One region of the Pontibacillus sp. ABV4_188 genome, then DNA from elsewhere that is predicted to be linked to it. Evidence: riboswitches for the same ligand, from Rfam matches in the RefSeq annotation. Region 1 holds a riboswitch; the other holds the start of a gene.

Evidence for each region. A riboswitch is a leader RNA that binds a small molecule or an ion and turns the genes downstream of it on or off. The one in region 1 is predicted to bind preQ1.
Region 2: another riboswitch for preQ1. It lies ahead of queC (7-cyano-7-deazaguanine synthase QueC); the one in region 1 lies ahead of queF (preQ(1) synthase).

What each region holds. Positions count from the first base shown of each region.
Region 1 covers NZ_CM149975.1:20,824-28,815, forward strand. The annotation lists gene ACYX4O_RS00100 (hypothetical protein) at 1-390, opposite strand, end outside; gene ACYX4O_RS00105 (gluconate 2-dehydrogenase subunit 3 family protein) at 564-1,310, shown strand; gene ACYX4O_RS00110 (GMC family oxidoreductase) at 1,326-3,038, shown strand; gene ACYX4O_RS00115 (twin-arginine translocase TatA/TatE family subunit) at 3,064-3,255, shown strand; gene queF (preQ(1) synthase) at 3,619-4,116, opposite strand; PreQ1 riboswitch class I at 4,183-4,227, opposite strand; gene aldA (aldehyde dehydrogenase) at 4,369-5,817, shown strand; gene acsA (acetate--CoA ligase) at 6,042-7,757, shown strand.
Region 2 covers NZ_CM149975.1:499,670-507,661, reverse strand. The annotation lists gene queE (7-carboxy-7-deazaguanine synthase QueE) at 419-1,183, opposite strand; gene queD (6-carboxytetrahydropterin synthase QueD) at 1,128-1,607, opposite strand; gene queC (7-cyano-7-deazaguanine synthase QueC) at 1,607-2,272, opposite strand; PreQ1 riboswitch class I at 2,371-2,415, opposite strand; gene ACYX4O_RS02640 (STAS domain-containing protein) at 3,424-4,266, shown strand; gene ACYX4O_RS02635 (cupin domain-containing protein) at 4,411-4,914, shown strand; gene ACYX4O_RS02630 (methyltransferase domain-containing protein) at 5,332-6,390, opposite strand; gene ACYX4O_RS02625 (FAD-dependent oxidoreductase) at 6,387-6,752, opposite strand; gene ACYX4O_RS02620 (GNAT family N-acetyltransferase) at 6,941-7,489, shown strand; gene mbcS (acyl-CoA synthetase MbcS) at 7,570-7,992, opposite strand, start outside.

The DNA.
Region 1 (7,992 bases):
CATATCTGTCCGTTCTAACGTGAATGCTTCATTAAAATGTAGACCTTTAGGATCAAAATAGAAGTAACTATTTATCCCTAATATGCAAGTGAAGATAACAGCAGGAACCCCTAAGAAAAACATCCATGGCCTAGGCTTTAAATTCTTGTGTTCTCTTCTTGAGTTGTAAAGTAAATCTAAAAGCATCGTCCCGGCCATTAACATCGAGGCTATAAAGAATAATACATAAGCAGACAGCAATGGTTGGAAGTAGATATGATCTCTAGAAAAGAAAAAGATATCTTGGAAGAAAATCACTAAAAAAAGTGGAAAGAAAAAGCTTCCAATAACAAATATAACAATCATACCAACCTTAATGGGCTTTGTATCTTGCCCGATCATAGCCTTCAATTAAACTCCCCCCTCTGGCCTTCTCTCTATTATATGAACAGTTATCTAACATAGAAAATTTTAACATATTTTTCTTGGTGCTTAATAATTTTAAGCATCTTTTTTGTGTTGGAAAGTATAACCGTTTTTTCTAGAGGGATACTAGAGACAAAATATGTAAGGGAGGCCTACACATGAGCGAGCAAGAGAAGTATAGTCGCCGGGACTTTTTAAAGAAAAGTGGTTATGCAGCAGGTGGTGTAGTCGGTGGAGGGTTAATTGCTAGTTTAATTACAATGCAAGTTATGGAAGATGACCCGAAAACTAAAAATCAATCAAATGGTGGAAGTGAAGATCAATTTAATGATGCCTTTATGTTCTTCACAAATCGTGATGACTTTCGAGTGCTAGCTTCTAGCTGTGAGAGAGTATTTCCAGAGGATGAGAATGGTCCAGGAGCTATTAAGCTAGGAGTTCCATTCTTTATTGATCATCAACTCGCAGGTCCGTGGGGCAATAATACTAAAGAATATATGCAGGGGCCTTTCTATAAAGGTGAACCCACTCAAGGATATCAGTCTCGTATGAATCGTGGTGAGATCTTCCGTATGGGAATTAAGAAATTAAAAGAAAAGAGTCAATCTGATTACGAGAAGAGTTTTCAAGAGTTAAGTGCGGAAGAACAAGACGAGATCTTAACAGCTTTTGAAAATGATGAGGTGAAGATGACGGGAACAACTTCTGCTGAGTTCTTTGAACTTATGCGTGCAGCTACTATTGAAGGAGTTTACGCAGATCCAATGTACAGTGGTAATCGCAATATGGAAGGTTGGAAGATGAAACAGTTCCCAGGAGCCCAAATGTCTTATATCGGTAAAATTGAGAGCGATAAATTCGAAGATATAGAGCCGCAAAGTTTGCATTCTATGTTGAATAAATAGAAAGGCGGAGATCATATGGCAAAGACGTTGCCAAAAGTGGATGTAGTGACAGTAGGAGTAGGTTGGACAGGCGGTATTTTAGCAGCTGAACTAGCTAAAGATGGTATGAAAGTAGTGGGGCTTGAACGAGGGAAAGAACGATCAACAGAGGATTACTTGCACGGGCACGATGAGTTACGTTATGCACTCCGATATGAATTGATGCAAGATACTTCAAAAGAAACACTTACGTTTCGAAATAATCGCAAACAACGTGCTCTGCCTATGCGTCAATTAGGTTCGTTTCTGTTGGGGGAAAACCTTGGCGGAGCGGGTGTGCACTGGAACGGGCAAACGTACCGCTTCTTCCCGTATGATTTCGAAATTAAATCGATGACAGAGAAAAAGTATGGAAAAGGAAAAATTAAAGACGGCTACTTTGTACAGGATTGGGGCATTACATACGATGAGTTGGAGCCCTACTATGATCAATTTGAGAAAGCCTGTGGAATATCAGGTGAAGAGAATCCTATGGCAGGTAAACGGAGTAACCCTTATCCAACACCACCTATGAAAAGTACCCGTTCACTTGATAAGTTTGCAGAAGCTACAAAGGAGTTAGGGTACAAGCCTTATAGAATTCCTTCAGCTAACCTTTCTGAACCCTATAAAAATCAGTATGGTATGCAAATTAATGCATGTCAGTATTGTGCATTCTGTGAGCGTTTCGGGTGTGAATATGGAGCTAAGTCGGATCCGGTGATCTCGGTTATTCCAGCTGCGAAGGAATCTGGAAACTATGAAATCCGTTACCATTCCAACGTAACTGAAGTTATTTATGATGGAAGTAAGGTTACCGGGGTTAAGTATGTAGACGTTCAAAGTGGCGAGGAATTTATCCAACCTGCTGAAGTCGTTGCCCTCACGTCTTACGTTATGAATAATGTGAAATTCTTATTGATGTCTGATATAGGTCAAAAATATGATCCTAAAACGGGCCAAGGCGTCGTAGGTCGCAGTTATTGCTATCAAATCCTTCCTGGAGCTACAGGTTTTTATGAAGAAGAACAATTTAATACCTTTATGGGAGCCGGTGCACTTGGTACTTCTATCAATGATTTCTATGGGGATAACTTTGACCATTCTGATTTGGATTTCATTCATGGAGGCGTTATTTCCATTACTCAAACTGGGAAACGCCCTATTGCCAACAACCCAACTCCTCCGGATACTCCAAGGTGGGGGAAAGAGTTTAAAAGCAACTCAATTAAGTATTATACCCGTACATTAACGATCGGGTCACAGGGTGCATCTCTACCTTATAAGGAGAACTTCTTAGATCTTGATCCGACGTACAAAGATGCATATGGACTTCCGTTGTTGCGCATGACCTATAACTTTACCGATCAGGATAAGAAGCTTCAAAAATATATTACTAAAAAAACAGCAGAAATCTCAGAGAAAATGGGAGCTTCTAAAACAGTTCCAAACCCTGAATTAACAGATTACAGTATTGTACCTTACCAAACGACACATAATACAGGTGGAGCCATTATGGGGGCAGATCCAAATAGCTCTGTTGTAAATAGCTACTTACAGCATTGGAATGCTGATAACTTATTTGTTGTAGGAGCTTCAGCCTTTGCTCATAATGGTGGTGTGAACCCGACGGATACAGTTGGCGCACTAGCTTATCGTGCTGCTGAAGGTATTAAAAAATATCGTAAAAATGGTGGTTCTCTCGTTTAATTTTAAACAGAAGGAGTGAAGCCTTATGCTTCCTCAAATCGGAATCCCGGGTTTAGTGCTAATTTTAATTCTATCCCTCATCTTATTTGGTCCAAAGAAGCTACCAGAGATTGGTGCAGCCTTTGGGAAAACCTTAGCTGAATTTAAGCAATCTACGAGGGAATTATTAGATGATGATGAAGAGCCTAAAGCAGTGAAGGAACCTAAAAAAGAATAGTAAAAAGCCAAGTACTTTTTGTACTTGGCTTTTTTGTGTCTAGCTCCGGCCCCACAGGATGTGGGGTCGCTCGACGTTGGCTATTGACGTGGCGATTTTAGTCGAGCTTCCGATTCAACCCTGGGCGCCCCGCCTGTGCTTTTCTAGTGTCTAGCTCCGGCTCCTAGCCCCTAGCGTCATAAGCAAGCTAACTCCAGTGGCCTTCTGCCACTTCCTATTAAGCTGAACAGTCGCCTGCGCTTTTCTGATGTCCAGCTCCGGCGGGGAGGGCCTAGCGTGATAAGCAATCTACCTGCAGTGGCTAAACGCCACTTCCGGCAGCTTGCTTATCCGTACGGCCCTGGGCACCCCGCCTGTGCTTTTCTATCTATTATCAATAGTTTCCGGATACATATCATGATTCATCAGGCGGTGTTCGGCGATTTTTTCGTATTTGGTGTTGGGTTTTCCGTAGTTGCAGTATGGGTCGATGGATATGCCGCCTCTTGGGGTGAATTTGCCCCATACTTCGATGTAACGGGGGTCCATGAGGTTGATCAGGTCGTTCATGATAATGTTCATGCTGTCTTCATGGAAGTCTCCGTGGTTACGGAAGCTGAATAGGTAGAGTTTTAAGGATTTGCTTTCTACCATCTTTTCACCTGGAATGTAGCTAATATAGATGGTTGCAAAGTCAGGTTGGCCTGTTTTAGGGCATAGTGTTGTAAATTCAGGGCAATTAAATTTTACGAAATAATCACGCTGTGGATGTTTGTTATCAAATGATTCTAATACTTCAGGGTCGTAGTCAAAAGAGTAACTTGTGCCTTGGTTGCCAAGTAACGTAACTCCTTCTAATTCTTCATCTTTTCTTCCTGCCATAGTCGGTCACCACTTTCTCAAAGAACAAAAAAAGAGGATGACTCCTTTTATAGAAGACCCACCTCTTGTTCTTTAGTTTTTTATAGAGGGTTTAGCTAGAACCTCTCCCTATACGGAATGTCCTATACTGTTCATACCAAGTATATAAGCGGCAGATAACGGTGTCAACGAACCGCTACAGCCTACTCAAAAGTTTTGATAGTTAGATTCTGAGGTAAATTTACTGGGAACACTCATTTAAGGAGGATTCTCATGCAAACCCATAAATTATACATTAACGGCGAATATGTTGAGTCTACAGGTAGTGAGTATATTGATATCATAAACCCCTCAACGGAAGAAGTCATTTCAAGAACCCCTAAGGGAACTGAAGAAGATGTAAATAAAGCTGTTGAAGCAGCATTTAATGCCCAGAAGGATTGGGAGCTAACTCCAGCTGTTAAGCGTGGCGAAGCGGTACGTAAGATGGGCGATAAAATTGCTGAAAAACGCGAAACATTTATTCAATTATTGCAAGAAGAACAAGGAAAAGCTTATGAACTAGCAAGTGGAGAAGTAGACCTTGCGATAGACTACTTCCGTTACATGTCCGAATGGGCGCGTAGAATTGAAGGTGAGATTGTACCAAGCGACCGTCCTAATGAAAACATTATGGTTTATAAGAAGCCTATCGGTGTTGTTGCAGGTATTGTCCCTTGGAACTTCCCTGTATTTATCTTAGCTCGAAAAGTAGCAACCTCTCTTGTCACAGGTTGTTCTATTGTATTGAAACCAAGTCAACAAACCCCAAATACAGCAGCGGAATTTACAAAGATCATTGATGAAATGGATCTGCCAAATGGAATTTATAACTATATTACCGGAACGGGTGGAACATTAGGGAATGCGATGGCTACTCATGAAAAGGTTCATATGATCTCTATGACTGGTAGTGTTGGAGCAGGCACGAAGGTTATGGAAGCTGCAGCGCAGAACATTACTAAAGTAAATCTTGAATTAGGTGGTAAAGCACCTGCTATTGTAACTGCCAACGCGGATCTCGATGTAGCCGTTGAAAACGTGACGCAGTCTCGTTTAATTAATAACGGGCAGGCTTGTACAAATGCTGAAAGGGTGTATGTACATGAGAGCATTGCAGAGGAATTCATCAATCGTCTTCAAAAATCCTTTGAAGGTAAAACGTTAGGTAACCCACTTCAGGATAAAAATGCTGATGTAGGTCCGTTAATTAGTGAAGACCGTATACAAGAGGTTGAGAAGATGGTAGAGAGTGCTGTAAATGAAGGTGCGCGTATTGTAACAGGCGGGAAACGTGGAGATCAGGCATCAGGGTTCTTCTATGAACCAACTATTTTAGCTGATGTCACACATGATATGACTGTTATCCAAGAAGAAATCTTTGGGCCTGTTATTCCAGTTTCGACTTTCTCTACAATAGATGAAGCTATTGAAAAAGGGAACGATACAGACTATGGCCTCTCTTCTTCTGTTTATACAGAAGATCTAAGTGAAGCGATGCGTATCGTAAATGAATTGAAGTTCGGTGAAACCTATGTAAACCGTGAGAATATGGAAGCTGTTCAAGGTTACCACCAAGGTATTCGTAAATCCGGTATAGGTGGTGCAGATGGTAAGCACGGTTTAGAAGACTTCCTTGTTACTCAGGTTGTTTATATGGATTATAACTCAAAGAAAAAATAAAAAATTGTCATGTTAAAAGTCCTGTAGGGTGAGCCTTACAGGGCTTTTTTTCTGAATGAATTAGGTAATTCCAATTATTGTGAGGGTTATGGCTTTAAATTTACAAATGAATCACATACAATAGAAGTAATTAACGGAATTTTTAAATAGTTTAAGTTTAAAGCGATACTCTCTTTTTTTAATGAGATCTGTAATCGTTTACAAAATGGGGACGAGGTGATTGGATGAACATGCAACGTATTGAGACCAAAAGTGGAAAATTCAACATGAACAACTATGGAGAAACGTATCAGAATTTTAATTGGGATGAAGCTAAATCCAATTTTAGCTGGCATACGACAGGTAAAGTAAATATTGCGTATGAAGCCATTGACCGTCATGCTGAAAACCCAGATAAAGCGGATCAAATTGCACTTATTTATTCTGCTCCTGATCGAGAAGAGAAGCTAACTTTTACTGATTTAAAACAATCAAGCAATCAATTTGCTAACGTACTGAAGAAACATGGGGTGGAGAAAGAAGATCGAGTTTTTTTGTTCATGCCCCGTAGTCCGGAATTTTATGCGGCATTCCTTGGAATTCTGAAAGTTGGAGCCATTGCTGGTCCTCTATTTGAGGCATTTATGGAACAAGCGGTTCGTGACCGGTTAGAAGATAGTGAAGCTTCTATGCTAGTCACTACTCCTGAATTATTAGAGCGTGTCCCTTTTAATGATTTGCCTCATCTGAAAAAGGTAGTCTTAGTTGGCGAATCAGATCAAAAAGGGGAAGCTTATATTGACTATCATGCTGAGATGAAAGAGGCTTCTAAGAGCTTTGATGTAGAATGGGTTGATTTAGAAGATGGAATGCTTCTTCATTATACATCCGGTTCAACAGGGAAGCCAAAAGGAGTTTATCATGTTCACAACGCTATGCTCCAACATTATCAAACAGGTAAATGGGTGCTTGATTTAAAAGAAGACGATATCTACTGGTGTACAGCTGATCCAGGTTGGGTAACGGGTACGAGTTATGGGATTTTCGCTCCTTGGCTTAACGGTGTGACAAACTTAGTCCGTGGGGGGCGCTTTAGTCCTGAACAATGGTACGAGACGTTGCAAGAAAAAGAAGTTACCGTTTGGTATTCAGCTCCTACAGCGTTCCGTAAATTAATGAGTGCCGGGGAAGATATTGTGAAGGAATATAACTTAACGAATCTCCGTCATGTTTTAAGTGTTGGGGAGCCTTTAAACCCTGAAGTTATTGCCTGGGGAATGAGTGCATTGGAGCTTCGCATTCATGATACGTGGTGGATGACTGAAACTGGGGCGCAATTAATCTGTAATTTCCCTGCTCTTGATATGAAACCAGGATCAATGGGGAAACCTTTCCCAGGTATTGTTGCTTCTATCATAGATAATGAAGGGAACGAACTTCCTCCAAATCAGATGGGGAATTTAGCCATTAAGGCACCATGGCCATCCATGATGCGTGCAATATGGAAGCGACCTGAGAAATATGAGAGCTACTTCTTAAATGGCTGGTATATATCAGGAGATAGTGCCTACAAGGATGAAGAGGGGTACTTTTGGTTCCAGGGGCGATTAGACGATGTTATTAATACTTCTGGGGAGCGAGTTGGCCCATTTGAAGTAGAAAGTAAACTAATTGAACATCCTGCTGTATCAGAGGCTGGAGTTATTGGTAAACCAGACCCCGAGCGAGGAGAAATTATTAAAGCGTTTATTACATTAAATGATGGATACACTGAGTCGGAAGAGTTACTTGAGGATATTCGTCAGTTTGTTAAGAAAGGGCTAAGTGCCCATGCGGCCCCTCGTGAACTAGAAGTAAAAGATACAATTCCTAAGACCCGAAGTGGTAAGATTATGAGAAGACTATTGAAATCATGGGAGCTAGGCTTACCTACAGGGGATGTTTCAACTTTAGAAGAATAACCAAAAAAGCTGTTCCATTTGGAACAGCTTTTTTACTTGTTTTTAAGTTTAGCTATAAGGATCGCTTTTTTCTCTGAAGCTACCTTTTTAAAAGTTAGACTCTTTATAGAACTAATCCTTATATTTCTCATATCCCCACTTGTGCAAAATGGAGCTCAAAAAAGGGCATGAGTAATATGTTTGTTTTATAGTATATTTAATGTAATATAATAAATTTACACTAAAAAACATTCTT
Region 2 (7,992 bases), 480 kb from region 1:
GGAAACTACCCCCTTTCCTGTGGGGAGCTGGTGAGCCTCCTCAGCCGACACGCCGGCTTCCGGGGTCTCACCGAGGCTCTTCTACCCACGGGAGTCTCGCAGTTTCCAGGCCCACCTATGCCATATAAGAATGAACGAAAACATGCCATATAGGGTGACATCAGATCTACTGATGCGAACTGCGGGCCGTTCCCCTCCTTAAAAGCTAGGGCTTGCTCGGGGACTGCGAGACTCCCGCGGGAAAAGGAGCCTAGGGAAGACCCCACAGAGAGCGAAAGCGAACGAGGAGGCTTCCCAGCTCCCCGCAGGAAAGCGAGTTGTCCCCGAGCAAGCCCAAGCACTCATAAACGTAACGGACCCTCCCAACTGAGATATCCAACAAAAAAAGCAGTACCCTCCAAAAGAGTACTGCTTCACCTTATACACCTCGTCGGTTACCCCACAGCAACGCATGCACTTGAGGCAAGACGCGGACGCGGTTTAATTCGGTCGAGGCCATTACCTGTTCAATAAGCCATTCATACTTCCCTAATAGTCGATGCATCAACTTCGTATCATCCGCCTCTTCCGTATCGTCGTTTCCAACCTGTACGAAGAACGGAATACCAGGATAGCGTTTATGAACTCCTTTGGCATATTCCAAGTCTTCTTCATCAAAGACAACTACTTTTAAACTAGTAGTTAGAGGGTCAAGCTGTTCAATGATTTCATCAAGCTTTTGCCAGTCTGTTTTCATCATCGAGCTTGGTGGCTTCGGTGAAATCGTTAGATCATCAATGCTTGTAAACCAGTCCTGCCACTTACTCCCCTGCGTCTCAAGAGCCACTTCACATCCATTCTCGTGCAAGAGATCAACAAGTTGGCTCATATGTTTTAACAATCCAGGATTTCCACCAGAGATCGTAACGTGATCAAAGGATGCTCCACCAACTTCTTTTAGCTCAACAAAGATTTCCTCAGCTGTTAGTAAACGAATGTCCTCTTTCGCACTTCCGTCCCAAGTGAAGGCGGAGTCGCACCAGGCACAGCTGTAATCGCAGCCAGCTGTTCGAACAAACATCGTCTTTCGTCCAACAACCATTCCTTCTCCTTGAATGGTCGGCCCGAATATTTCTAAAACAGGAAGTTTACTCAAGCTCCATCCACTCCCTTCTGGCCTCTGCAAAGCTTGTTGGTGTTTCATAAAGCTTTACAAATTCAACACGAAGGGACTGATCGTTTTGCGGTAATGCGCCCGACATCTTCTCATAAATCCATACGACCATGTTTTCAGCAGTTGTATTCATTAAAGGTAGTGTTTCATTGATGTAGCGATGATCTAAGTGGACTTCAATTTGTTCTTTCCAAATTTGCTTAATGTCCCCAAAGTCCATGACGATACCAATATCATCCGTGTAACCACTAATACCAAACACCACACGATACGTGTGTCCGTGCAGGTTTTTACATTTCCCTTCATAACAGTGCAGATGGTGCGCAGCATCAAACGTAAATTCTTTACTGACCATGACACGCTTCTTATGATACTGAAGGTCACTACGCCTAATATCCTGATCAATTTTCTGTAAGTCTTCTACGATGCGAAATCCATATTGATCCATAGCCATTATGCGTTCGCTCCTTCTTTTTGATTTATATAAGTGTCTAAACCGTTTTGTCTCAATTTACAGGAGGGACATTCCCCACAGCCAGAGCCACGAACACCGTGGTAACACGTTAATGTACGTTCCTTCACGTACGTAAGAGCATTAAGATCATCCGCAAGCTCCCATGTTTGCGCTTTGTCTAACCACATTAAAGGTGTATGAACCACGAACTGATCGTCCATTGAAAGATTAAGAGTTACGTTAAGAGATTTAATAAATACATCACGGCAATCTGGATAGCCACTAAAGTCTGTCTCACAAACTCCTGTCACTATATGCTGAGCTCCAATTTGTTTACCCATAATAGATGCAAAGGATAAGAATAATAGATTTCGACCCGGTACAAATGTAGATGGAAGGTCGCCACCTTCCCCATCTTTCACCTCTATATCATCTCTAGTAAGAGCATTAGGTGCCAACTGACTCAATAACGACATATCAAGAATCGTATGTTTTACACCTAAATCCTCAGCGATCTCCTTTGCTACTTCAATTTCTTCATCATGACGCTGATTGTAATCAAACGTCACTGCCTCTACTTCATCAAAATGCTTCATTGCCCAGAAAAGGCAAGTTGTACTATCCTGTCCCCCACTAAACACAACAAGGGCTTTCTTATTATCCATAAAAAAAATTCTCCTTTCACTATAAAAAGAGAATTCTACACACCCATACTTCAATCCGAACTAAATAAAAAAACCATACCTAAGGCGAAGGTATAGTTCGATCCTTAGTTTTTTATAGAGGGTGTAGCTAGAACCTCTCCCGCATCAACCATGCAGATTTTCATTCAATTTTTTCTACTTGATTGTAACATAGACCGTATTAAAACGTAAGATACTGAGACAAAATTGGATTGGTCCTTTTCGGTAAAAGGTGCTTGGGCTTGTTGGGGGACAACTCGCTTTCCTGCGGGGAGCTGGGAAGCCTCCTCGTTCGCTACGCTCTCTGTGGGGTCTCCCCTAGGCTCCTCTTCCCGCGGGAGTCTCGCTGTCCCCCAACAATCCCTGACACAGGTAGTTGAAAGGACCCTCTCTCCCCCCTCCAAGAGATAGCATGTTTCCGTTCCTCAATACTTGGCAAAGGTGGGCCGGGAAACTGCGAGACTCCTGCGGGAGAAAGAGCTAGACGAGATCCCGCAGGGCGGTTTCCCCGAGGAAGCTCGACAGCTCGCCCGCGGAAAGCGAGTAGATTCCCGGCCCACCTTACCCAACACAAACGTAAACGGAAACATTCACTAAACTTCCCCCCCCTCCATCTTACTAACTATATAAAAATACTTACATAAATCAAGACATTAAATATGTCCATACAAAAAAAGAAAGCTAGCAGCTCGTTTCCAAGGTGCTAGCTTTCTCTTATGGGAGTGGTTTTTACAATTTAGGAGTCTTTTTACAATGCACACGGGGTAAAAGATCCTCCAATTGCATAAAGGGAAAAAGTCGCCAAACCTTTCTATCTAAACCGGTTAAACATTTGTGGGACACGGAGTTCATTAAGCCAAAGGATATTGTTTAAACCTGACGCAATCGACAATAACGAAAGGGGGGCGTTTGGCGACTTTTTTATGGGTAAAAGGTGGTCAATGGCGTTTGACCTTCTATAATGTATCAAGTTGAAAATGCTTTCAGCAACATTAAATACTTGGAAATCAAGATGTTTTTATTTTCTCAATAATCCAAACAAAGAAATATAGGAGATTTACCAGTTATTAATTTCATTAAACTAGCATCTCCGATATGATGGGAGGAGCACGAATAAGCCGGAGGTGTAAAAAATGAACAATTATCATAAACTTTATGAATACATAAACAATAACCTATCAGATATAACAGAAACATGGTTAAACATGCACGAAAATGATGTAACTACCTACTACTCTTCAACAAAGAGCACCACGAGTAAAGACCAGCTAAGGGAGGAGAATAACCAATTAATCGAATCCCTGTCGAATGTGTTTATTTCTGAAAAAACGGATCCGAATCTCGAACTAAAAGAATGGGCAGAGCAAATCTCGGAGAAACGAGTTGGAGAACAGGTTCCTATTAATGAAGTACTAGGACAGTTTTCAAATTTCCGCAAAGCGATTTGGCAACACCTTAAGACGTTTGCCTATGAATATAATATCGGAATTGAACAGGCGATGAATATCGGCCAAATGTATAACGACGCACAAGACTATGTAATTTATCAGTTCTCGAAGCATTATTACGAAACAAGCATTCGTCAAATTCATACTCAACAACAACTCATCAATGAATTAAGTGCACCCGTTATACCTATTACAGACAAAGAAGCAATCATTCCTCTTATCGGGGATCTGGATCCTGAGCGTACAAAACATATCCAAGAGCATACGTTAGAACAATGCAACCAGCACCCTTACGAGACGATTTACCTTGATATGTCAGGTGTTCAGAACATTGACACCCTTGTAGCTCACCACTTGTATCAACTTATTCAATCTCTAGATCTTTTAGGAGTAAAGTCTGTCCTTTGCGGTATGAATCCAAAAGTGGCCCAAGTGGCGATTCAACTTGGTATCAACTTCTCCAAGGTCCCTATCAAAAGCACGCTTTATCATGCACTTGAAGAGGCATCCTTACACCAGGAAAAATAATTCTTATAAGTCTAAAAGACTCAACCATACATATATGCTTGAGTCTTTTTTTGCTAACTATTTCCTTTTTCTTCATGTTTTATGGTTTAATTATAACTGTAGGAGGGTATTTCCCTAAGGAATTGGTTATAGGAGGAAAGTCTTATGCATGCATTTGCTAATCAGATACAAACCTATTCATTTGAAGACGATGGAGAGATTCCAAATAGTCCGCTTCCACTATTGGTTTATCCAGGGGTACTTAACGAATATATCGACCATCTGGATGAGCTCTTTTTGCAAAAAGGTTGGCACAGTACTTGGATTGGTTCGATCTTCCCCCACCACCATTATCACAGCACCGCCCATGAGGTGCTAGGGGTTCTAAGCGGTGAAGCAACAGTTCAATTTGGCGGTCAAAGTGGACGCAAAATAGAAGTATCACCCGGTGATGTTATCATGATCCCAGCGGGTGTAGGTCACAAAAAGCTTTATGGTTCAAAAGAATTTCTTGTTGTCGGAGCTTATCCAGATGGGCAGTACAAAGATATACGGAACGGCAAACGGAACGAGCGCCCTGAAGTCTTACACAACATTAAAGAGGTCCCTCTCCCCTCAACAGACCCTGTATTCGGAGACGATCTTCTTTTCTTACAGTTTTGGAGCTAACCATGAATAGGCGGTACATATAAGAAGAGGCCCTCACCAAATGAGAGCCTCTTCTTATTAGCGTGAATGATTAAGAAACTGTCTCAGCTGTGTAATTATCTCCCTTCCCTCAATTCTTCCCGCCATAAGTCAGTAACCTTGAAAACTCGAATCTGAGACACTTGGTAAGGATAGGTCCGTTGCCAGAAATGTAGTTGGGCAGTCTTGGGGACAACTCGCTTTCCTGCGGGGAGTTGGGAAGCGAGTGATTTCCAGGTCCACCTTACACTCTATCCAAGCTGACGGAAACATCTCTATCTTTCGCAAAACAAAAACTATCTCGCATTCAAACCTTCCATCCATATAAGGGAGCTTATGTGAAAGCAATCAACATTTACTATTAACAGAGACAAAAAAAGTCTGACCTACAATGGTAGATCAGACTTTCCCGGATGCGATTAAAGGTCGAGACTCTGGCTCTTTCTCTAATTCAGGATCAGACACGGTTTGTGGCATCAACCAAAAGGCATACCATCCACCTTCCTTAATGATAGAGTTGTAAGCTGATAACGTGAGGCCAGAAGCTTCAGCTAACTCTTCGATATCTTCAGATGAAGGAAGAGCATATAAGTTAGAGTGGGCCGTAAAGAAACTATTAAAGGCACTAGAGAATGCCTGTCCCTGTGAAGTTTCATTTACTGGTGTGATTACTGAGATGCGACCGTCTTCAGATAACCAGGTCGTTAAATTACTCAAAAGTTCTGTGCGTGCCATCGGGTCTAAGTAATGAAACACATTATGCAATAGAATTAAATCAGCTTTTTGGCCTTCTTCAGGGCGCCAGTCACTTGCATCTGCAACGATATAATCTATATTGTCATATCCCGCTGATGCCTTTTTGGCTGATTCCACTACCCGTTCGTTCACATCTACACCAAGCATTTGTACTTCAGGGAAATCTTTTGAAAGCTTCCTCAAGTAACCTCCATGCCCACAACCTAAGTCAATCACGGTTTCTACATTATGTTCTTTCATCATCTTCTTAATCCGACGTATAGCGAAGTGTTCTAGAAGTGTAGACGTTTCCGCAACTACATCTCCGAATTTCTCATGATTGAATACTGCGCGCTCATTTGATTTCATGTATTTCGGATAAGCAAGTAATGTAGGAATATGCAGTTCCATCATTTCTTTTAAGAGAGCCCCTACACTGTTAGATCCTTCTTCAAGAAACTCCCCGCAGTGATGTTTAGAGGTACGATACCGCCCACCTGTACGTTTCCGTAAATGCTTAATGGCTACTCCTACATCTACCCAACACTGCAAAAGATCTTTGCTAAGCCCTGTTTCTTCTACGACTTCATCCACTGTTTTAGGATTTTTGAAAGTCTTAAATAAGTCTAATTCATATCCTACGTAGGCATGCCAAGTAGGTAAAAAAGATTCATTCCGCTTCATCCAGTTCCTTGCTTTTAAGGCGGTTTGGATTATATTCATTTCCCATCACTCCTCTTTCTCCCATGGATAATCTTCTGTACGTTCAAAGAAGTATTTAAGCTGTTTTGATTCTGAAATGTTTGCTTTACATGTAAGGATGGGTCCCTTTCCATTTGCTCAATACTCTTCATCCGGATTCTCCTCCACCACGGGTAGGGAAAAGAATACGCCAATGCCGACAGATGACTGAGACCTAAGAGAAATTTAGCTCTGGGCATTCGAACTCGCTCATACCACTTTAATAATTGATTATCAAATGTACCTTTTTTCTTCATCCAAGCAATTATTTCACCTAACACATCCGCATCTTGTATAGCTAAGATCATCCCTTCCCCCGCCATAGGGTGTACAGCATGGGGAATTCCGCCCTTCAGCCGCCCTTCAGCCCCCCATGCTCCCCCACATATATGATTTATGTAATGTTAATCTATTCCACCCACCCAAATAGATCAAACCTCTCAAACTTACCACCCACTGCCTTTCCGTATCGTAACTTGCAATCTTTTGATAATATAAATGTTGTATAGCCTTCAATAAGGAGGATTTATTCATGTTTATCTATCAAATTAACAAAGAACTCCATTTAAAATTACTAGATATAACGGATGTAGACCGTCTCTTTCAATTGGTTCATTCGAACCGAATCCATTTAAGAAAGTGGTTGTCGTGGATCGATGACACAGAAAAACCAGCAGATACCAAACGTTTTATTGAAGGAACCATGGAGAAATTCGCTGCTAACAAAGGGTTTGAAACTGGCATTTATTATAAAGGAGAGCTAGCTGGTGTGATTGGTGTACATCAATTGGATCATCGAAACAAGCAGACGAGTATTGGATATTGGCTAGGTGAGAAGTTCCAGGGGAAAGGAATCATTACCAAAGCGGTATCGACCTATTTGCAGTACCTTTTTGAAACGCGCGAATTCAATAGAGTAGAAATACGTTGTGCAAAGAGGAATAAAAAAAGCCAAGCTATCCCTGAGCGCCTAGGCTTCACCAAAGAAGGAACAATCAGGCAATGTGAGTGGTTATACGATCGTTATGTCGATCATGTTGTCTACAGTCTCTTAAAAGAAGAGTATGACCTTATGAAATAATAAAAAAGCTGGTGTTCAAGCCGCAGAAAGCTTGTACACCAGCTTTTTACTATGTTTATAAATAACCTACATTCATTTTATTATGCTCGTTCTGATTGTTTCTCTTGATTCCGAAGTTCAACCCGACGAATCTTTCCTGATGTCGTCTTCGGCAACTCATTAAGATACTCAATTTTCCTAGGATATTTATAAGGAGCTGTATGATCTTTGACATGCTGTTGCAGTTCACGCGTAAGCTCCTCCTGATTGACATTGACATTCTGCTTCAACACAACAAATGCTTTAACAATGTTCCCCCTGATTTCATCTGGACTAGCAACAACAGCACACTCCTGCACGGATGGATGTTTCACGAGAGCATCCTCCACCTCAAAAGGTCCAATTGTATATCCTGAACTGATGATAATGTCATCACTCCGCCCCTCAAACCAGAAGTACCCATCTTCATCCATACTAGCTTGATCTCCAGTTAAATAGTAGTCGCCTCTATAAGACATCTTCGT